DNA from 3 places in the Streptomyces sp. NPDC001068 genome. Region 1 is predicted to be linked to each of the others. Evidence: predicted binding sites of a transcription regulator. Region 1 holds the regulator's gene; each other region holds the start of a gene.
What was found. The regulator HrcA, encoded in region 1, represses chaperone genes, less so after heat shock. The targets are predictions, from matches to a motif close to TTNGCACTCNGNNNNNCNGAGTGCNAA.
Positions count from the first base shown of each region.

Region 2: a site for HrcA is predicted at 2,779-2,805, ahead of groL (chaperonin GroEL). Genes of this name have one in related genera too.
Region 3: a site for HrcA is predicted at 5,203-5,229, ahead of groES (co-chaperone GroES). Genes of this name have one in related genera too.

Region 1 is NZ_JBIAYD010000014.1:255,147-262,159, reverse strand. Features, by position in the region: gene ACFY3I_RS35545 (SpoIIE family protein phosphatase) at 1-597, shown strand, start outside; gene hemW (radical SAM family heme chaperone HemW) at 625-1,857, shown strand; gene ACFY3I_RS35535 (DUF3097 domain-containing protein) at 1,935-2,741, opposite strand; gene ACFY3I_RS35530 (MBL fold metallo-hydrolase) at 2,776-3,516, opposite strand; gene hrcA (heat-inducible transcriptional repressor HrcA) at 3,680-4,696, shown strand; gene dnaJ (molecular chaperone DnaJ) at 4,697-5,833, shown strand; gene ACFY3I_RS35515 (nitronate monooxygenase) at 6,029-7,013, shown strand, end outside.
Region 2 is NZ_JBIAYD010000012.1:277,178-284,190, forward strand. Features, by position in the region: gene ACFY3I_RS32245 (NADH:flavin oxidoreductase) at 1-747, opposite strand, end outside; gene groL (chaperonin GroEL) at 994-2,616, opposite strand; gene ACFY3I_RS32255 (cold-shock protein) at 3,009-3,215, opposite strand; gene ACFY3I_RS32260 (MoaD/ThiS family protein) at 3,683-3,958, opposite strand; gene thrC (threonine synthase) at 4,007-5,311, opposite strand; SAM riboswitch class I at 5,330-5,492, opposite strand; gene ACFY3I_RS32270 (glucosyl-3-phosphoglycerate synthase) at 5,650-6,594, shown strand; gene ACFY3I_RS32275 (trehalose-6-phosphate synthase) at 6,700-7,013, shown strand, end outside.
Region 3 is NZ_JBIAYD010000010.1:299,983-306,995, forward strand. Features, by position in the region: gene ACFY3I_RS28215 (RNA polymerase sigma factor) at 1-54, shown strand, start outside; gene ACFY3I_RS28220 (cell wall-binding repeat-containing protein) at 174-2,216, shown strand; gene ACFY3I_RS28225 (methyltransferase domain-containing protein) at 2,194-3,384, opposite strand; gene ACFY3I_RS28230 (polysaccharide deacetylase family protein) at 3,475-4,365, shown strand; gene ACFY3I_RS28235 (polysaccharide deacetylase family protein) at 4,362-5,165, shown strand; gene groES (co-chaperone GroES) at 5,376-5,684, shown strand; gene groL (chaperonin GroEL) at 5,803-7,013, shown strand, end outside.

The DNA of each region.
Region 1 (7,013 bases):
GTCGTGATCGGCCTGGCCCGGCCCTGGCTGCGGCTGCTGGCCCGGGAGGGGTACCGGGTCGCCGACGTCCTGGACCGGCTCAACCAGCTCCTCCTCGACGACGCCACCGAGGCCGCGGACGCCGCCGCGCGGGCCCTGGTCGCCGCCGGCGGCCGGCAGGTGCCGCCCGGCGACGGCCCGCAGACCCGTTTCCTGTCCCTCCTGTACGGCGAACTCACCCCTCTCGAAGCGGGCGGTGTCCGCTGCACCCTCGCCTCCGCCGGGCATCCGCTGCCACTGCTCCTCGGCCCGGACGGCCGGGTCCGCACCGCCGCCCGGCCGCAGACCCTGCTCGGGGTCGTGGAGGACGAGACGTACACGAGCGAAACGTTCGAGCTGGGGTCGGGCGACAGCCTGCTGTGTGTGACCGACGGGGTCACCGAGCGCCGCTCGGGCTCCCGGCAGTTCGACGACGGCGACGGGCTCGCGCGGGCGCTGGCGGGCTGCACGGGGCTGAGCGCCGAACTGATCGCCGAGCGCATCAGGCGGCTCGTGCACGAGTTCGGCGGCGGTCAGCCGGAGGACGATCTGGCGCTGCTGGTGCTCCAGGCGGAGTAAGCGGCGTCGTACGGGACAATGGAGGACATGCCTTCCGCACTTCCCGACGGCGAGCCGGTCCCGGACGACGGCGCGCTCCCCGCGCACGCGCTGGCCGGTGCCGCCGACCGCCCTCTCGGCTTCTACCTGCACGTCCCGTACTGCGCGACCCGCTGCGGCTACTGCGACTTCAACACGTACACGGCGACCGAGCTGCGTGGCACCGGCGGTGTCCTCGCCTCCCGCGACAACTACGCCGACACCCTGATCGACGAGGTCAGGCAGGCCCGCAAGGTCCTCGGCGACGACCCGCGCGAGGTCCGCACGGTGTTCGTGGGCGGCGGCACGCCGACCCTGCTGGCCGCCGCGGATCTGGTGCGGATGCTGGGCGCGATCCGGGACGAGTTCGGTCTCGCCGCCGACGCGGAGGTCACGACGGAGGCGAACCCGGAGTCCGTCGACCCCGCCTACCTGGCGGCCCTGCGCGAGGGCGGCTTCAACCGGGTCTCCTTCGGCATGCAGAGCGCCCGGCAGCACGTGCTGCGCGTCCTGGACCGCACCCACACACCCGGACGTCCCGAGGCGTGTGTCGCGGAGGCCCGCGCGGCCGGTTTCGAGCACGTCAACCTCGATCTGATCTACGGCACGCCGGGGGAGTCCGACGACGACTGGCGGGCCTCGCTGGAGGCGGCCGTCGGGGCCGGCCCGGACCACGTGTCGGCGTACGCGCTGATCGTCGAGGAGGGCACGCAACTGGCCCGCCGGATCCGCCGGGGCGAGGTCCCGATGACCGACGACGACGTGCACGCGGACCGTTATCTGATCGCCGAGGAGATGCTGTCGGCTGCGGGCTTCGACTGGTACGAGGTGTCCAACTGGGCCACCTCGGAGGCCGCGCGCTGCCTGCACAACGAGCTGTACTGGCGGGGCGCCGACTGGTGGGGCGCGGGACCGGGCGCGCACGCGCACGTGGGCGGCGTGCGCTGGTGGAACGTCAAGCATCCGGGGGCGTACGCGGCGGCGCTGGCGGCGGGGCGCTCGCCGGGCGCCGGGCGTGAGGTCCTGACGGACGAGGACCGCCGGGTGGAGCGGATCCTGCTGGAGCTGCGGCTGCGCGAGGGCGTGCCGCTGACGCTGCTGAAGGAGCAGGGGCTGGCGGCCTCGCGGCGGGCGCTGGGGGAGGGGCTGCTGGAGTCCGGCCCGTACGGCGACGGGCGGGCCGTGCTGACGCTGCGGGGGCGGCTGCTGGCCGACGCGGTGGTCAGGGACCTGGTGGACTGACGGGCGCCGCGACGGGGGCTAAGGGGTCTGACGGGCGCCGCGACGGGGGCTAAGGGGTCTGACGGGCAGCGCGGGGGCTACGGGGCCGTCACGAAGTCGATGAGTTCCTCCACCCGGCCGAGCAGTTCCGGTTCCAGGTCCTTGTAGGAGCCGACCCGGGCCAGGATCGCCTGCCACACCGCGCCCGTGTTGTCCGGGGGCCAGCCGAGGGCCCGGCACACGCCCGTCTTCCAGTCCTGGCCGTGCGGGACGCGCGGCCACGCCTCGATGCCGACGGCGGCGGGTTTCACCGCCTCCCAGATGTCGATGTAGGGGTGGCCGACCACCAGGGCGTGTTCGCTGGTCACCGACTGGGCGATGCGCCACTCCTTGGTGCCGGGGAGCAGGTGGTCCACCAGGACGCCGAGGCGGGCGTCGGGGCCCGGCGTGAAGTCGGCCACGATCGACGGGAGGTCGTCGACGCCCCCCAGGTACTCCACGACCACGCCCTCCACGCGCAGGTCGTCGCCCCAGACCTTCTCGACGAGTTCCGCGTCGTGGCGGCCCTCGACGTAGATGCGGCCGGCGCGGGCCACGCGCGCGCGTGCGCCGGGGACGGCGACCGAACCTGAGGCGGTGCGGGAGGGGCGTGCGGGGGCGGCGGAGGCGGGGCGTACGAGGGTGACCACCCGGCCCTCCAGGAGGAAGCCGCGCGGCTCCAGCGGGAAGACGCGGTGTTTGCCGAAGCGGTCCTCCAGGGTGACCGTGCCCGCCTCGCAGCGGATCACCGCGCCGCAGAAGCCGGTGCCGGGTTCCTCGACGACCAGGCCGGGTTCGGCGGCCACCTCGGGTGCCGGTCTCGGCTTCTTCCAGGGCGGGGTCAGGTCGGCGGAGTACTGGCGCATTCGGATGACGATAGGAGAAGCGGGGGCGGCGTGGTCACGACACGCCGAAGCGGGCGGCCAGCGCGTCGCGTTGCCGTCGTACGAACGCGGCGTCCACCACCGCTCCGTGACCGGGCACGTACCGGGCGTCCTCGCCGCCGAGGGCGAGCAGCCGGTCCAGGGCGGCCGGCCAGCGGGACGGCACGGCGTCGGGGCCCGCCTGGGGGTCTCCGGACTCCTCCACCAGGTCGCCGCAGAACACCACCGGCCGGTCGTCCGGGCCGCCGGAGTCGCCGGTGACGAGGACCGCGAGGTCGTGGGCGGTGTGACCGGGGCCGACGTCGGCCAGCAGGGCCCGGCGGCCGCCGCCGAGGTCGAGGGCGCACTCGCCGGAGACCGGGTGGCCGGGCACGGGCAGCGCGTCGGCGGACTCCTCGGCCAGGTCGGCGGGCAGGCCGTTGCGTACCGCGTCCTGGCACAGTTCCGCGCGGCCGTGCGCGAGGACGGCCTCCGCGCCGGCCGCCGCGTACACGGCGGCGCCCGCGAACACGGGGGTGCCGAAGACGTGGTCGAAGTGCGGATGGGTGAGCGCGAGATGGGTCACACGGCGCCCGGCGAGCCGCCGCGCCGCGTCGCGCAACCGCGCGCCCTCCGCCAGACTCGACCCCGCGTCCACCATCAGGGCACTGCCCGCCCCGAGAACCAGCCCGGCCGTGCAGTCCCAGCCCGGCAGCCGGCGGCGGCCGACCCCCTCGGCCAGTCGCTCCCAGCCCAGCTCTTCCCAAGTCACCGTCATACCGCGACGCTAGCCGTGGAACGCCGTGGGTCCCGACCGACCTTGCCCAGTCGGTACCCGACGGCCGTACACTGGGCCGGGGATCCTGGCACTCGGGCTCGAAGAGTGCCAGACGAAAGACCCGAAAGGCCGCGGGGACGACTTTCTGGAGGTGTGGCGCCGCATGCTGAGTGAACGCAGGCTTCAGGTATTGCGCGCCATCGTCCAGGACTACGTCGGAACCGAGGAACCGGTCGGGTCGAAGGCGCTGACCGAGCGGCACAACCTGGGCGTCTCCCCGGCGACCGTACGCAACGACATGGCCGCCCTGGAGGACGAGGGGTTCATCGCCCAGCCGCACACCAGCGCCGGGCGGATCCCCACCGACAAGGGCTACCGGCTGTTCGTGGACAAGCTGGCGGGCGTCAAACCGATGAGCGCGCCCGAGCGGCGGGCCATCCAGAACTTCCTCGACGGCGCCGTCGACCTGGACGACGTGGTGGCCCGCACGGTGCGGCTGCTGGCGCAGCTGACCAGGCAGGTCGCGGTCGTGCAGTACCCGTCGCTGACGCGGTCCACCGTGCGGCACGTGGAACTGCTCGCGCTCGCGCCGGCCCGGCTGATGCTGGTGCTGATCACCGACACCGGGCGGGTCGAGCAGCGGATGGTCGACTGTCCGGCGCCGTTCGGGGAGTCGTCGCTGGCGGACCTGCGGGCACGGCTGAACAGCCGCGTCGCCGGCCGCCGGTTCTCGGACGTGCCCCGGCTGGTGGAGGACCTGCCGGACGCATTCGAGGCCGAGGACCGCGGCACGGTCTCGGCGGTGCTCTCCACGCTGCTGGAGACGCTCGTCGAGGAGAACGAGGAGCGGCTGATGATCGGCGGCACCGCCAATCTCACCCGCTTCGGACATGACTTTCCCCTCATGATCCGGCCCGTCCTGGAGGCTCTGGAGGAACATGTCGTCCTCCTCAAGCTCATGGGCGAGGCCGGGGATTCGGGCATGACCGTACGCATCGGTCACGAGAACGCCTACGAGGGACTCAACTCCACGTCCGTGGTGTCGGTCGGTTACGGTTCGGGCGGCGAAGCACTCGCCAAACTCGGCGTGGTCGGACCGACCCGCATGGATTACCCGGGAACGATGGGAGCGGTACGAGCGGTGGCACGGTACGTCGGACAGATCCTGGCGGAGTCGTAAGTGGCCACGGACTACTACGCCGTTCTCGGCGTGCGCCGCGACGCGTCGCAGGAAGAGATCAAGAAGGCCTTCCGTCGGCTCGCGCGCGAGCTGCACCCGGACGTCAACCCGGATCCGAAGACCCAGGAGCGGTTCAAGGAGATCAACGCCGCTTACGAGGTGCTCTCGGACCCGCAGAAGAAGCAGGTCTACGACCTCGGCGGCGATCCGCTCTCGCAGAGCGGCGGCGCGGGCGCGGGCGGCTTCGGGGCGGGCGGCTTCGGGAACTTCTCGGACATCATGGACGCGTTCTTCGGCACGGCGTCGCAGCGCGGACCGCGCTCGCGCACCCGCCGCGGCCAGGACGCCATGATCCGGATCGAGGTCGAGCTGGACGAGGCGGCCTTCGGCACGACCAAGGACATCCAGGTCGACACGGCGATCGTCTGCAACACCTGCAACGGTGAGGGCGCGGCGCCGGGCACCTCGGCCCAGACGTGTGACATGTGCCGCGGGCGCGGCGAGGTGTCGCAGGTGACGCGGTCCTTCCTCGGCCAGGTCATGACCTCGCGGCCGTGCCCGCAGTGCCAGGGCTTCGGCACGGTCGTGCCGACGCCGTGCCCCGAGTGCGCCGGTGACGGCAGGGTGCGCTCGCGCCGGACGCTGACCGTGAAGATCCCCGCGGGTGTCGACAACGGCACCCGGATCCAGCTCGCCGGCGAGGGCGAGGTCGGCCCCGGCGGCGGTCCGGCCGGTGACCTGTACGTCGAGATCCACGAGCTGCCGCACTCCACGTTCCAGCGGCGCGGCGACGACCTGCACTGCACGGTGACGATCCCGATGACGGCGGCGTCGCTCGGCACGAAGGTGCCGCTGGAGACGCTGGACGGGCTGGAGGAGGTCGACATCCGGCCGGGCACCCAGTCCGGGCAGTCGATCCCGCTGCACGGGCGCGGTGTCACGCATCTGCGGGGCGGCGGCCGGGGCGACCTGATCGTCCACGTCGAGGTGACGACCCCGACCAAGCTCGACCCCGAGCAGGAACGCCTCCTGCGCGAACTGGCCAAGCTGCGCGGCGAGGAACGCCCGACGGGGCAGTTCCAACCGGGTCAGCAGGGTCTGTTCTCGCGGCTGAAGGACGCCTTCAACGGCCGCTGACGGGTCGCCCGCGACGGTCGCCGGGATCCCGGGGGTCCGCGCCCGGACCCGGACCCGGGTCGGCCCCCGGACCCGTGCGGCTGCCGCGGGGGCGTGGCGGGCGGGGACACCGTCCCTTCGGCCCGGACATGTCTGGCATGTGCCGCGGGGGCGGCCCGATTCGGTCTTGTTCGGAGGACGTGACAACATGCCGTCATGTCCTCCGCGCTGACCGATCTCTTCCCGCTTCCGATCGTGCAGGCCCCGATGGCGGGCGGGGTCTCCCTCCCGCGGCTCGCCGCCGCCGTCTCCGAGGCGGGCGGACTGGGGTTCCTGGCCGCCGGGTACAAGACCGCCGACGGGATGTACCAGGAGATCAAGCAGTTGCGGGGACTGACCGGCCGCCCCTTCGGCGTGAACCTGTTCATGCCGCAGCCGGAGCACGCCGAGTCCGGCGCGGTGGAGGTCTACGCGCAGCAGCTGGCCGGTGAGGCCGCCTGGTACGGGACCGAGCTCGGCGATCCGGACAGCGGCCGGGACGACGGCTACGACGCGAAGCTCGCCGTACTCCTGGACAACCCGGTGCCCGTGGTCTCCTTCCACTTCGGCGTGCCGGCCCGTGAGGCGCTGGAGGCCCTGCGCCGGGCGGGCACCCGCACCCTCGTCACCGCCACCACCGCCGAGGAGGCCCTGGCCGCCGAGCAGGCCGGCGCGGACGCGGTGATCGCCCAGGGCGTGGAGGCCGGCGGGCACCAGGGCACCCACCGGGACGTGCCGGAGAACGACGGTTCCGGGATCGGCCTGCTGTCCCTGGTGGCCCGGATACGCGAGACCGTGGGCATCCCGGTGGTCGCCGCCGGCGGCATCATGCGCGGCAGCCAGATCGCCGCCGTGCTCGCCGCGGGCGCCAGCGCCGCCCAGCTGGGCACCGCCTTCCTCGCCACCCCCGAGTCCGGTGCCGCCGACCCGTACAAGCGGGCGCTGACCGACCCGCTGTTCACCCGGACCGCGCTGACCCGCGCGTTCTCCGGCCGGCCGGCCCGAGGCCTGGTCAACCGCTTCATGCGCGAGCACGGCCCGTACGCGCCCGCCGCCTACCCCGAGGTGCACCACCTCACCTCCCCGCTGCGCAAGGCCGCCGCCGCGGCCGGGGACGCGCAGGGCATGGCGCTGTGGGCGGGGCAGGGGCACCGGATGGTCA
Region 2 (7,013 bases), on a different contig from region 1:
CGGGGTCTCGGCGAGGCGGGCGTCGTAGTTGTCCGACTTCCACTGCGAGTAGCGGAAGATCACCGGGAACTCCGGGGAGACCGACGCGCGCACGGCGGCCACGATCTCCGCCGCGAACCTGGTACGGGCGACCGGGTCGCCGCCGTAGCCGTCGGTACGGCGGTTGGTGCCCGCCCACAGGAACTGGTCGAGGAGGTAGCCGTGGGCGCCGTGCAGCTCGACCCCGTCGAAGCCGATGCGCTCGGCGGCGGCCGCGGCCTCGGCGAACGCGCGGATGACGTCGTCCAGGTCCTCGCGGGTCATCGCCCTGCCCTCGCCCTCGGTGCCGTCCAGGCGGATGCCGGAGGGCCCGACCGCGGGGGCGTCCGCGACCGGCGGCTGGCCCTGCTTGCGGACCATGCCGACGTGCCACAGCTGCGGGACGATGGTGCCGCCGGCCGCGTGCACGCCCTCGGCGACCTTCGCCCAGCCCGCCAGCTGCTCCTCGCCGTGGAACCGCGGGACGCGGGTGCTCTGCCCGGCCGAGTCGTGACCGACGTACGTGCCCTCGGTGACGATCAGGCCGACACCGGCGGCGGCCCGGCGCGCGTAGTACGAGACCACGTCCTCGCCGGGGACGCCGCCCGGGCTGAACTGGCGGGTCATCGGCGCCATCACGATCCGGTTGGGGACCGTGAGCCCGTTCAGGGTGATCGGACGGGACAGGATCTCGGCCGCGCGGGAGGCGGGGGGCTGGGTGACGGTCACGTGGGGGGCTCCTCGTGGGTGGGTCGTGTCGTATACCAGGCGGTATGTGCACACGCATCGAGTGCACACGTGTGCTCAACGGCCCGCTCGGAGGCACGCATTCCCGTCACCGCCGGAAAGCCGTGTGACCCCGGCCACGATCCACCGCGCCGGCCGGACGGCGGACGGCGAAAACGCCCGAGGGCGGTACCCCCTGCGATCAGGGGGTACCGCCCTCGGTCAGGACGAGCGATCGACCAGGGTCGATCAGAAGTCCATGTCACCGCCCGGCATGCCGCCCGGAGCGGCCGCGGCGGCCTTCTCCGGCTTGTCGGCGATGACGGCCTCGGTGGTCAGGAACAGCGCGGCGATGGAGGCGGCGTTCTGCAGCGCGGAACGGGTCACCTTCGCCGGGTCGATGATGCCCTCGGCGATCATGTCGACGTACTCGCCGGTCGCGGCGTTCAGGCCGTGGCCGACCTGGAGGTTGCGGACCTTCTCGACGACGACGCCACCCTCGAGACCACCGTTGACGGCGATCTGCTTGAGCGGGGCCTCCAGGGCGAGCTTCACGGCGTTGGCGCCGGTCGCCTCGTCACCCTCGAGCTCCAGCTTCTCGAACACCTGGGAGGCCTGGAGCAGGGCCACGCCACCACCGGCGACGATGCCCTCCTCGACGGCCGCCTTCGCGTTGCGAACGGCGTCCTCGATGCGGTGCTTGCGCTCCTTGAGCTCGACCTCGGTCGCGGCACCGGCCTTGATGACGGCGACGCCACCGGCGAGCTTGGCCAGGCGCTCCTGGAGCTTCTCGCGGTCGTAGTCCGAGTCGGACTGCTCGATCTCGGCGCGGATCTGGTTGACCCGGCCCTGGACCTGCTCGGTGGAGCCGGCACCGTCGACGATGGTGGTCTCGTCCTTGGTGATGACCACCTTGCGGGCGCGGCCCAGCAGGTCGAGGGTCGTGTTCTCGAGCTTGAGACCGACCTCCTCGGAGATGACCTCGCCGCCGGTGAGGATGGCGATGTCGTTCAGCATCGCCTTGCGGCGGTCGCCGAAGCCCGGGGCCTTGACCGCGACGGACTTGAAGGTGCCGCGGATCTTGTTGACGACCAGGGTCGACAGGGCCTCGCCCTCGACGTCCTCGGCGATGATCAGCAGCGGCTTGCCCGACTGCATGACCTTCTCCAGCAGCGGGAGCAGGTCCTTGACGGAGCCGATCTTCGAGTTGGCGATCAGGATGTACGGGTCGTCGAGGGACGCCTCCATACGCTCCATGTCGGTGGCGAAGTACGCCGAGATGTAGCCCTTGTCGAAGCGCATACCCTCGGTGAGCTCCAGCTCCAGACCGAAGGTCTGGGACTCCTCGACGGTGATGACGCCTTCCTTGCCGACCTTGTCCATGGCCTCGGCGATGAGCTCGCCGATCTGGGTGTCGGCGGCGGAGATGGAGGCCGTGGAGGCGATCTGCTCCTTGGTCTCGACGTCCTTCGCCTGCTCCAGGAGGGCACCGGAGACGGCCTCGACGGCCTTCTCGATACCGCGCTTCAGGGCCATCGGGTTGGCGCCGGCGGCGACGTTGCGCAGGCCTTCCTTGACCAGGGCCTGGGCGAGAACGGTCGCGGTGGTCGTACCGTCACCGGCGACGTCGTCCGTCTTCTTGGCGACTTCCTTGACCAGCTCGGCGCCGATCTTCTCGTACGGGTCCTCCAGCTCGATCTCCTTGGCGATGGAGACACCATCGTTGGTGATCGTGGGGGCGCCCCACTTCTTCTCAAGGACGACGTTGCGGCCCTTGGGGCCGAGGGTGACCTTGACGGCGTCGGCGAGCTGGTTCATACCGCGCTCAAGGCCGCGCCGCGCCTCCTCGTCGAACGCGATGATCTTGGCCATGTGAAGTGGTCCCTCCAGGACTGGGGGTGAGTCTTCGGACCGCGCCCGCGCCCGCGACGGACGGCTCGCCGACCCGTGGGTTCCTTGCCCCACCCGGCCTGCGGGCCTCACCGACCCGGTCCATTTTTGTCACTCTCACCTTCAGAGTGCTAACGCCAATGATTAGCACTCGCCCATGCCGAGTGCAAGCGCCTCCCGGAGACTGGGGCGCGCCCACGCCCGTCGGCGCCCGGCGCGGCGGCCCCACGGCACCCCGTGCCGGGCCGCACCCGCGGCGCCCGGCGCGCCGTTTCGTCCCGGGCATGCCAAAGGGCTCGTAACCCATGACTCCCCATGGGATACGAGCCCTCTGAACAGAGAGAGAAGAACGACGCTGTCAGTCGGCGCGTGCTTCAGCTGGTCGCGAGCCGGACCATGTCCGCCTGCGGCCCCTTCTGGCCCTGCGAGATCTCGAAATCGACCCGCTGGCCTTCCTCCAGGGTGCGGTAGCCGTCCATCTGAATCGCGCTGTAGTGGACGAAAACATCCGCACCACCGTCGACCGCGATGAAGCCGTACCCCTTCTCCGCGTTGAACCACTTGACGGTGCCCTGAGCCATGCCTAACTCCCCTATTACTGGCCCTTGCACAGATCCACACTTCGCGGATCCGGGTCAGACCTCACCCCCCAATGGTTGGGGGCGTGCGCCGGAACGCGTCGACCGCGGCTGAATGTATCTGTCCAACTGCCGTCTGCAACAGGTCAATCGGACGAGAATTCTGGACGGGAAGGGTCCGGAATGTAGTAAGAATTCGGCTGAATTCAGGGCAAGTCGGGCCCCATAAAAGCCGCAAAAGCCGCATACGACCCGCACACTTTGGCTACTTCTTGGCAGGCCGGCGGTGACGAATACAGGGCTCCCGCCCCGGAGATCGGGACCGTGTTCCCCAACTGTACCGCGCTCAACCACACAGAATTGCCCCCTCCGCTTCTCTCACGGAGGGGGCAATCAGATGAACAGTCGGTGATCGGCGTTACCGAAGGTAATGTTCGGTCATCCGATCAGCCTGTCAGCGGGACGGCAGGTCAGCCGCCGGCCACGGCCGGGATGATCGAGACGCCGGCCCCGTGCGGGGTGGCCGTCTCCAGACCCTGCTCGAAGCGCACGTCGTCGTCATTGACGTACACGTTCACGAAGCGGCGCAGTTTGCCGTCGTCGTCGAGAACACGGCCGGCGATGCCGGTGTGGTTCTTCTCCAGGTCGGAGATGACCTCACCGAGAGTCCCGCCTTCGGCGCTGACCTCGGCCCGGCCACCGGTGTAGGTGCGCAGGATGGTGGGGATGCGGACGGTGACGCTCACGTTTGAACCTCCGGTTGGGGGCGACGCCTTTGGTTGTTCACGGCCGACTCAGGCGAGCCCGGCTTCACGGAAGGACTCGAGATTCGGGCGAATGGTCGCCGTGAGCCCGGTCCCCGCCACGGCGTCCAGCGTCTTCAGACCATCACCCGTGTTGAGTACGACGGTCGACTTCGCCGGATCGATCTGCCCGTTCTCGATGAGCTTCCTGGTCACGCCGACGGTCACCCCGCCGGCGGTCTCCGCGAAGATCCCCTCGGTCCGTGCGAGGAGCTTGATCGCGTCGACGACCTGCTCGTCGGTGACGTCCTCCACCGCACCGCCGGTGCGGCGCGCGATGTCCAGGACGTAGGGACCGTCGGCCGGGTTGCCGATGGCCAGGGACTTGGCGATGGTGTTCGGCTTCTGCGGCCGCACCACGTCGTGGCCCGCCTTGTAGGCCACCGACACCGGCGAGCACCCCTCGGCCTGGGCACCGAAGATCTTGTACGGCCTGTCCTCGACCAGCCCGAGCCTGATCAGCTCCTGGAGCCCCTTGTCGATCTTCGTGAGCTGGGAGCCGGAGGCGATCGGGATGACGAGCTGGTCCGGGATCCGCCAGCCGAGCTGCTCGCAGATCTCGTACGCCAGGGTCTTGGACCCCTCCGCGTAGTACGGCCGCAGGTTGACGTTGACGAAGCCCCAGCCCTCGCCCGCCGAGTCACCGATCAGCTCGGAGCAGAAACGGTTCACGTCGTCGTAGTTGCCCTCGATGCCGACGAGTTCCCCGCCGTAGATCGCGGCCATGACGATCTTGCCCTGCTCAAGGTCGTGCGGGATGAACACGCAGGAGCGGAAGCCGGCCCGGGCGGCGGCGGCACCGACCGCGCCGGCCAGGTTGCCGGTGGAGGAGCAGGAGAGCGTGGTGTAGCCGAAGGCGCGGGCGGCCTCGACCGCCTGGGCGACGACCCGGTCCTTGAAGGAGTGCGTCGGGTTGCCGGAGTCGTCCTTGACGTACAGGCCGCCGGTGACGCCCAGTTCCTTCGCCAGGTTGTCGGCCTGGACGAGCTTGGTCCAGCCCGGGTTGATGTTCGGCTTGGTCGCCACGTCCGCGGGGACGGGCAGCAGCGGCGCGTAGCGCCAGATGTTCGCGGGTCCCGCCTCGATCCGCTTCCGCAGTTCCTCGGTGTCGTAGGCCGAGAAGTCGTAGGCGATCTCCAGCGGGCCGAAACACTCCTCGCAGGCGAAGACCGGGCCGAGCGGCACGCGGTGGCCGCACTCGCGGCAGCTCAGGGCCTCGGCGGGACCGAGGTCGACGGAGGCGGAACCGGAAGCGGCGGTGGAGTCGGTGGTGGGTGCAACAGTCTGCGCAGCCATGAGAGGCGAGGCCCTTTCTCCTCATCTTCCTCACGACGCATCTCGCCGTGAGACGGATTTGGCACCTTCCCTAGCCGGGAGCCTCGCGAGTGATCGACAGTGTTCGGCGATCCACGAGTAACCGACTGGAGGGTTGCCGGGGCTTCATCGGGCCGTATCCCTCTGCCCCTCTGGATGAGCGGTATGTAGTTGTCAACGCCGGGTGACCCCAGGACATGCGATGGTCATCGGCGTTGTTCAAGACTGTAACCGAAGGCCAGGACAGTTGAGAGAGTCGTCCGAACCGCGAGATGGATCACACCTCGCAGTGTGATCGTGACAGTGAGGAGCCGCTGACTGTGCTGGAAGAAGTCGAGCGCTGGCTGGCCACCCGCTCCTGGTCCGTGAACGACCGCCCGCTGCACCGGATACTCGCCGCCAAGCAGCGCACCGGTCAGTCCGTCTCCGTCGTGCTGCCCGCCCTCAACGAGGAGGAGACCGTCGGCGACATCGTCGCGATCATCCGCCACGACCTGATGCGGCAGACACCGCTCGTCGACGAGATCGTGGTCGTCGACTCCGGTTCCACCGACCGGACGGCGACCGTGGCCGCGGCGGCCGGCGCCCGGGTCGTGCACCGCGACACGATCCTGCCGCGCATCCCCGCCGTGCCCGGCAAGGGCGAGGTGCTCTGGCGCTCCCTCCTCGTCACCACCGGGGACATCGTCTGCTTCGTCGACGCCGACCTGCGGGAGTTCTCCTCCGACTTCGTCACCGGAATCGTCGGCCCGCTGCTGACCGACCCGGGCGTGGACCTGGTCAAGGCGATGTACGACCGCCCGCTCGCCGGTTCGGCCGGTCAGGGCGGCCGGGTCACCGAGCTGATGGCCCGTCCGCTGCTGAACATGCACTGGCCGCAGCTGGCCGGGTTCGTCCAGCCGCTCGGCGGCGAGTACGCGGCCCGCCGCTCCCTCCTCGAACAGCTCCCCTTCCCGGTCGGCTACGGCGTGGAGCTCGGCATGCTGGTCGACGCCCTGCACCTGGTCGGCCTGGACGCTCTCGCCCAGGTCGACGTGGGCGTCCGCAAGCACCGCCACCAGGACGGCCAGGCCCTCGGCCGGATGTCCGCCGCGATCTACCGCACCGCCCAGCTGCGGCTGGCCCGCGGCCACCTGATCCGGCCCGCCCTGACCCAGTTCGAACGGGGTGAGGACGGCTTCGAACCGCGCACCTACTCCGTGGACACCGAGGAACGGCCGCCGATGGTGGAGATCACCGAGTACGCCGAGCGCCGGGTGGCCTGAGCGTGGCGTGACTTCGTCGTACGGCCGTATACGGCGGCGCGTCGGGCGCGGCCGTACGTTTGAGCGTTTCCGGGCCGGGCTAGGTTGAGGCGTATGGCTTCCCCCATGGCTTCCACCGACGGTGCCGAGGTGCTGGTCGCGTCCAATCGCGGCCCGGTCTCGTACGACGTCCGCGACGACGGAGCGCTGCACGCCCGGCGTGGCGGCGGCGGGCTGGTCTCCGGTCTGTCGGCGATCGGGCCGGACGCGAACGCGGTGTGGGTGTGCGCGGCGCTGAGCGACGGGGACCGGGAGGCCGTCCGGCGCGCCGAGGGCGGCCGGCTGCCCGCCGGCGACACCGGCGGCCAGCAGGTCCGGATGCTCGACATCGCCCAGGACGTGTTCTCGGACGCGTACAACGGCATCGCGAACTCGGTGCT
Region 3 (7,013 bases), on a different contig from region 1:
AACGAGCGGGAGCGGGAACTGCTGCTGGCCAGGGCGCGCGCGTGCGGTTCGTAACCTGGAAGCACACAGGTGTTCATCCGCAACTCTGTTCCCATGGCAACTAGTTGGTCACTACAGTGACCCGGCCCCTGCAACAGGGGCGGTACAGACCATGGGGGGTCGACAACTTGAGAATGTTCACGCGCCGCCGCACGGCGGCGCTCGCGACCGCGGCCGTACTGGCCGCGACGGGCACCCTGGCGCTCGCGCCGGGCGCCGTCGCCGACGACGCCGGCAGCTGGCCCGGCACCGAGGGCAGGATCCTCGTCGACGAGGGCATGCTGATCGACCCGGCGACGGGCGTCACCACACAGATTCCGGGCGTCGGCGGCGACTGGGCCGCCTGGGCGCCGGACGGCAGCCGACTGGTCACCAGCGCGGGCCAGATCTCCAGCTACCGTCCCAGCGGCTCCACCAGGATCACCCTGCCCTGGGCGACGGGCGTGCGCTCCAGCGCGGTCTACGAGGACCTCGCCTACGGCTGGAGCGGCCGTTACGTCGTCTTCTCCACCGGGGGCCAGCTCGCCTACGGCCCCTCGGACGGGTCATGGGCCCCCGAGCCGCTGCTCAGCGACACCCTGGAGCCGTCCACCGTCTGCGACACCCACCCGACGGTGAACCCGGCGTCGGGTCTGGTGGCCTTCCAGCGGAACGTCAACTACGGCTGCTACGACAACGCCGGGGTGTACGTCTACGACTCGGACGCGAAGACGGTCAAGCGCGTCCTGACCGACGCCGAGCAGCCCGACTGGTCGCCCGACGGCACGAAGCTGGCGTTCGTCCGCAAGGACACCGACGGCAACTACCAGGTGTTCACGGCGAACGCCGACGGCACCGGCGTCAAGCAGCTCACCACGGGTCCGCGCTGGTACGCCAACCCGTCCTGGTCGCCGACCGGCACCCGGATCGTCTTCGACGCGCACACCTCGCCCGACAGCGGCGACGTGCACACCGTCGAGTACGCGGACGTGGCCACCGGCGAGCTGACCAAGGTCGCGGACACCGACGGCCGGAACTTCCAGGACAACCCCAGCTGGCAGCCGGTGCGCAAGAACAGTACCGCCCGCGTCTGGGGTGCCGACGCGAACGGCACGGTCGTCGCCGCCTCGCGCTGGAGCTGGAACACCGTCGGCCACAGCGAGCCGGGACTGCTGGACGCCAAGTCCGCGGTGCTGCTCAACCAGGACGACTCGGCCGACGCGCCCACCGCCACCGCACTCGCCGGCAAGCGCCAGGGCCCGGTGCTGACGACCGCGAAGACCGGGCTGTCGACGGCGGTGCAGAACGAGCTGAAGCGGTCCCTGAAGAAGGGCTCGAACGTCTGGATGGTCGGCGGGACCTCGGTCCTCACCACCAACGTCTCCACCCAGCTGAAGTCCCTCGGCTACGTCCCGAAGCGGGTCTCCGGCACGGACCGCTACGACACCTCGGTCAAGGCCGCCAAGACGGTCACCACCAGCCCGTCGTACGTCTTCCTGGCCAGCGGCACCGACTACCAGGCGGCGCTCCCGGCGGCCGCCGCGGCCGGCGCGGAGGGCACGGACAGCACCGGCAGCGTGGTCCTGACCAGCGGCAAGTCGCTCACGTCGGCGGTGAAGACCTACCTCAACAGCCTGAACCCGGCCAAGACGATGGTGATCACGGTCGGGGCGGACGCCAAGTACGCGCTGACCCACACGTCGTTCTCCAAGTGGCCGTCGTCGTACTACTACTACCCGATCACGGGTGCCAACAGCGAGGCGCTGTCGGTGGCCGTCGCCAAGTTCTGGTGGACCACGCCGAGCCAGACGGCCGTCGCCTACGCCGGCTCCTGGCGCGACGGGGTCTCCGCCGGCTCGGCGATGAACATCTACGGCCCTGTGCTGTGGACCTCCCGGCCCGCGCTGTCCGACGAGGTCAAGAGCTACCTGCTGCGCGAGTCCGCCGGCACCCAGGCCGTGATCGCCTTCGGCGACACCGGCTCGGTCACGCTGGGCGCGCTCAACACGGCCGGCTCGTCGATCAGCGCGAGCGGGAACGACTTCGTGTACCGGCCGTACTACAACGGCGTCGCCCCGGCCGCGCGCACCCTCGCGCTGCGCACGGACGCCGGTGAGCCCGTCTCGGCCGGCACCAGGTCCGTGCGGCCCGCCGCCGAGCCGAACCTGGCCTCGGTCAGGACCGCTCAGCACCAGTAGCCGGTGCGGGGGCTCCGACCAGCATGGTCGGCGCCCCCGCCACCCGGGTCAGGAAGACGGTCGCCGCGTTCGGTCCCTGCGGCCTGACCTTCCTGCGCAGTTCCTCCGGCTCCACGGCCGAGCCGCGCTTCTTCACGGTCAGTGTGCCGACCCCGCGCTCACGCAGCAGCGCCTTCAGCTTCTTGACGTTGAAGGGGAGTAGGTCGGTGATCTCGTACACGCTCGCGTACGGGGTGGTGTGCCGCTCGTCCGCGGTGATGTAGGCGATGGTGGGGTCGATCAGCCCGCCGTCGAGCTCCTCGGCCACCTCGGCGACCAGGTGGGCGCGGATGACGGCGCCGTCGGGCTCGTACAGGTAGCGGCCGACCGGCCGGGCCGCGGGATCGGGCAGGCCCCGGCCGAGCAGCGTGCGCGGGCCGGGCAGCAGCGTGGCGCGGACCGCCCCGGGCGCCGTCCCGAACCAGAACACCGCCTCCTTCACGTCGCCCGCGTCCGAGATCCACTCCGCCTCGGCGTCCGCCGGCACCGCCTCGTGCGGGACACCGGGGGCGATCTTCAGCGCGGCGGTCACCGGGGCCCGGCGGGCCGCCTCGACCGCCCAGGACAGCGGCGGCGAGTAGGCCTCCGGGTCGAAGATGCGGCCGCGCCCGCCGCGCCGGGCCGGGTCGACGAACACGGCGTCGTGGCCGGCCGTGTCCACCTCGGTGACGTCCGCCTCCCGGACCTCGATCAGGTCCGCGAGGCCCAGCGCGTCGGCGTTCGCCCGGGCCGCGGCCGCCGTCACCGGGTCCCGGTCCACGCAGAGCACCCGGATCCCGGCCCGCGCGAGCGCGATCGCGTCGCCGCCGATCCCGCAGCACAGATCGGCGACCGAGGTCACCCCGAGTGCCTTGAGCCGCTCGGCCCGGTACGCGGCGACACTCGCCCGCGTCGACTGCTCGACCCCGTTCGGCGTGAAGAACATGCGGTCCGCGTCCGCCTCCCCGAACTTCACCGCCGCGCGCTGCCGCAGCCGGGCCTGGGAGAGCGCCGCCGACACCAGCTGGGCCGGATGCTCTCGGCGCAGCCGGGTGGCGACGGCGAGTTCGTCGGCGGGCGCGGTGCCGCGCACCTCGGCGAGGAGGGCGCGGCCCTCGGGGGTCAGGAGGGGGGCGAGGGCGTCGTTCACCGGGTCATTGTCGGCCAGTCGGTGGATGGTCCGCCTCCGGCGGCGGTGTCGGACCCGGTTCCGGGGGAGGTCCTGGGAGGATCCGACACCATGCGAGTAGTCGTACAAAATGACAAAAAAGGGTTGAAGGTGGGTGCGGCGGGCCTGCTGGCCGTGGCCGCCCTGTTGTCCGGCTGCGCGGGGCCCGACAACGGCTCCACCGCCCGCCCCGCCGCCGGCCAGCCGCGGCCGCACAGGCCCGCCGCCGCCCCCGACTCCCACGCCGCCCTGGTCGCCGCCGCCAGGCGCTGGGGCCTGGACGCGGTCCCGCTGCGGGCCCCGGCCCCGCCGAAGGTGAAGCCGAGGATCACCGCCCGCGACGGCTTCGAGGTGGACGGGCAGGTGGAGGACGACCTCCCGCCCGTCTTCACCACGATCCCGACCCGGCGGAAGGTCGTCTTCCTCACCATCGACGACGGCTCGAACAAGGACCCGCGGTTCCTCCGCATGATGAACGACCTGCGGATCCCCTACACCGCGTTCCTCAGCAACTACCTGGTCAAGGACGACTACGGCTACTTCCGCACGATGCAGTCCGAGGGCCACACCCTCAACAACCACACCCTGACCCACCCCTACCTGCCGGGTCTGTCCTACGAGGAGCAGCGGGACGAGATCTGCGGCATGCAGGCGATCATGAAGAAGCAGTTCGGCAAGGCGCCGACGGTCTTCCGGCCGCCCTACGGCAACTACAACGGCGACACCCTGCGCGCCGCCAAGTCCTGCGGCATCAAGTACGCGCCGATCTGGGACGAGGAGGTGTTCGTCGACCACTGGGAGTACCGCGAGTGGGACCGCGGCCTGCACCCCGGCGACATCGTGCTCACGCACTTCCGGGGCACCGACGACTGGGACGGCACGATGGTCGACGACATGCGCCGCTTCCTGAACAAGGTCACCCGCGAGGGCTATGCGGTGGCGCGCCTGGAGGACTACCTGTGAGCCGGCCGAGGGCGACGGCCGCGCTGCTGACCGCCGCCCTCCTCCTGGCGGGCTGTGCCCAGTCCGTCGACCCGATCGAACGGCTCGGCAAGAAGGCGGCCGACCGGGTGCGCCCGCACGGCCCCTCGGGCGAACCGCCCTACCGCCACTGGGGCCTGGCCGCGCCCCTGCTCCCGGCCCCGCACCCCCCGCTGCACCCGCTCGCCCTGCACACCGCCCTGCCCCCGGTCGTCGACCACGTCACCACCACCGACAAGGTCGTCTTCCTCACCTACGACGACGGCGCCGAGAAGGACCCCCGGTTCGTGGACATGGTCCGTGAACTGCGGCTCCCGGTGAGCATGTTCCTCACGGACAGCGTGGTCGGCCCCGGCTACGGCCACTTCGCCCGCCTCCAGGAGGTCGGCGCCAGCGTCCAGAACCACACCCTCGACCACCCGGCCATGTCCGGCCTGCCCTACGCCGGCCAGCGCGCCGAGATCTGCGGTCAGCAGGACAAGCTGAAGTCCCGCTTCGGCATCCGTCCCCGGCTCTTCCGGCCGCCGTACGGCACGTACGACGCCACCACCCTGCGCGCGGCGGCCGACTGCGGGGTGTCGGCGGTGGTCCTGTGGCGCGCGGCCGTCACGGGCGACGGCATCGGCTACCGCCACGGCGAGAAGCGGCTGCGCCCCGGCGACATCGTGCTGGTCGGCCCGGACGAGGCCACCGGCCTGACCCTGCGCGAACGCACCACCCGACTGCTCCGCCGGGTCCAGGAAGGCGGTCTGACGGTGGGACGGCTGGAGGACTACCTCTAGGTCGGGTCGGTGTTTTTCGGCGCCGCGCCGCGGCCGATTGGCACTCCGCTTGACCGAGTGCTAATCCCGGTCATAGTCTCGGCTCTGGCACTCGGCAGATGAGAGTGCCAACAACGCGACGGGCAGGTCCGGCACCCGCGACGACGGATCCACCTGGTCGCCACCTCAGACAGTTAACCCCGTGAGATCTCCGAAGGGGGAGGTCGGATCGTGACGACCACCAGCTCCAAGGTTGCCATCAAGCCGCTTGAGGACCGTATCGTGGTCCAGCCGCTCGACGCCGAGCAGACCACGGCCTCCGGCCTGGTCATCCCGGACACCGCGAAGGAGAAGCCCCAGGAGGGCGCCGTCCTCGCCGTGGGCCCGGGCCGCTTCGAGAACGGCGAGCGCCTGCCGCTCGACGTCAAGGTCGGCGACGTCGTGCTCTACAGCAAGTACGGCGGCACCGAGGTGAAGTACAACGGCGACGAGTACCTCGTCCTCTCGGCTCGCGACGTGCTCGCGATCATCGAGAAGTAGTTCACCCCAAGCACATTCTGCTTTGAACTGCGCCCCTGGCCCCCGCGATCTCATGAAGCCGGGCGTCGGGGGCGCGGTTCGTTTCACTCACGTTTTCCGAGAGGGCTGAACCGCTCCCATGGCGAAGATCCTGAAGTTCGACGAGGACGCCCGTCGCGCCCTTGAGCGCGGCGTCAACAAGCTTGCCGACACCGTCAAGGTGACGATCGGCCCCAAGGGCCGCAACGTCGTCATCGACAAGAAGTTCGGTGCCCCGACCATCACCAACGACGGTGTCACCATCGCCCGCGAGGTCGAGATCGAGGACCCGTACGAGAACCTCGGCGCCCAGCTGGTGAAGGAGGTGGCGACCAAGACCAACGACATCGCGGGTGACGGTACGACCACCGCCACCGTGCTGGCCCAGGCGCTCGTCCGTGAGGGCCTCAAGAACGTTGCCGCGGGTGCCTCCCCGGCCGCCCTGAAGAAGGGCATCGACGCCGCCGTCGCCGCCATCTCCGAGGACCTGCTCGCGACGGCCCGCCCGATCGACGAGAAGTCCGACATCGCCGCCGTCGCCGCGCTGTCCGCCCAGGACCAGCAGGTCGGCGAGCTCATCGCCGAGGCGATGGACAAGGTCGGCAAGGACGGTGTCATCACCGTCGAGGAGTCCAACACCTTCGGTCTGGAGCTGGACTTCACCGAGGGCATGGCCTTCGACAAGGGCTACCTGTCCCCGTACTTCGTGACGGACCAGGAGCGCATGGAGGCCGTCCTCGAGGACCCCTACATCCTCATCAACCAGGGCAAGGTCTCCTCCATCGCGGACCTGCTCCCGCTGCTCGAGAAGATCATCCAGGGCAACGCCTCGAAGCCGCTGCTGATCATCGCCGAGGACGTGGACGGCGAGGCGCTCTCCACCCTCGTCGTCAACAAGATCCGCGGCACCTTCAACGCGGTCGCGGTCAAGGCCCCCGGCTTCGGCGACCGCCGCAAGGCGATGCTGGAGGACCTGGCGATCCTCACCGGCGCCACGGTCATCTCCGAGGAGGTCGGCCTCAAGCTCGACCAGGTCGGCCTGGACGTGCTGGGCTCCGCCCGCCGTGTCACGGTCACCAAGGACGACACCACGGTCGTCGACGGTGCCGGTGAGTCCGGTGCGGTCACCGGCCGCGTCGCCCAGATCAAGGCCGAGATCGAGAACACCGACTCCGACTGGGACCGCGAGAAGCTCCAGGAGCGCCTCGCGAAGCTGGCCGGCGGCGTGTGCGTGATCAAGGTCGGCGCCGCCACCGAGGTGGAGCTGAAGGAGAAGAAGCACCGTCTGGAGGACGCCATCTCCGCGACCCG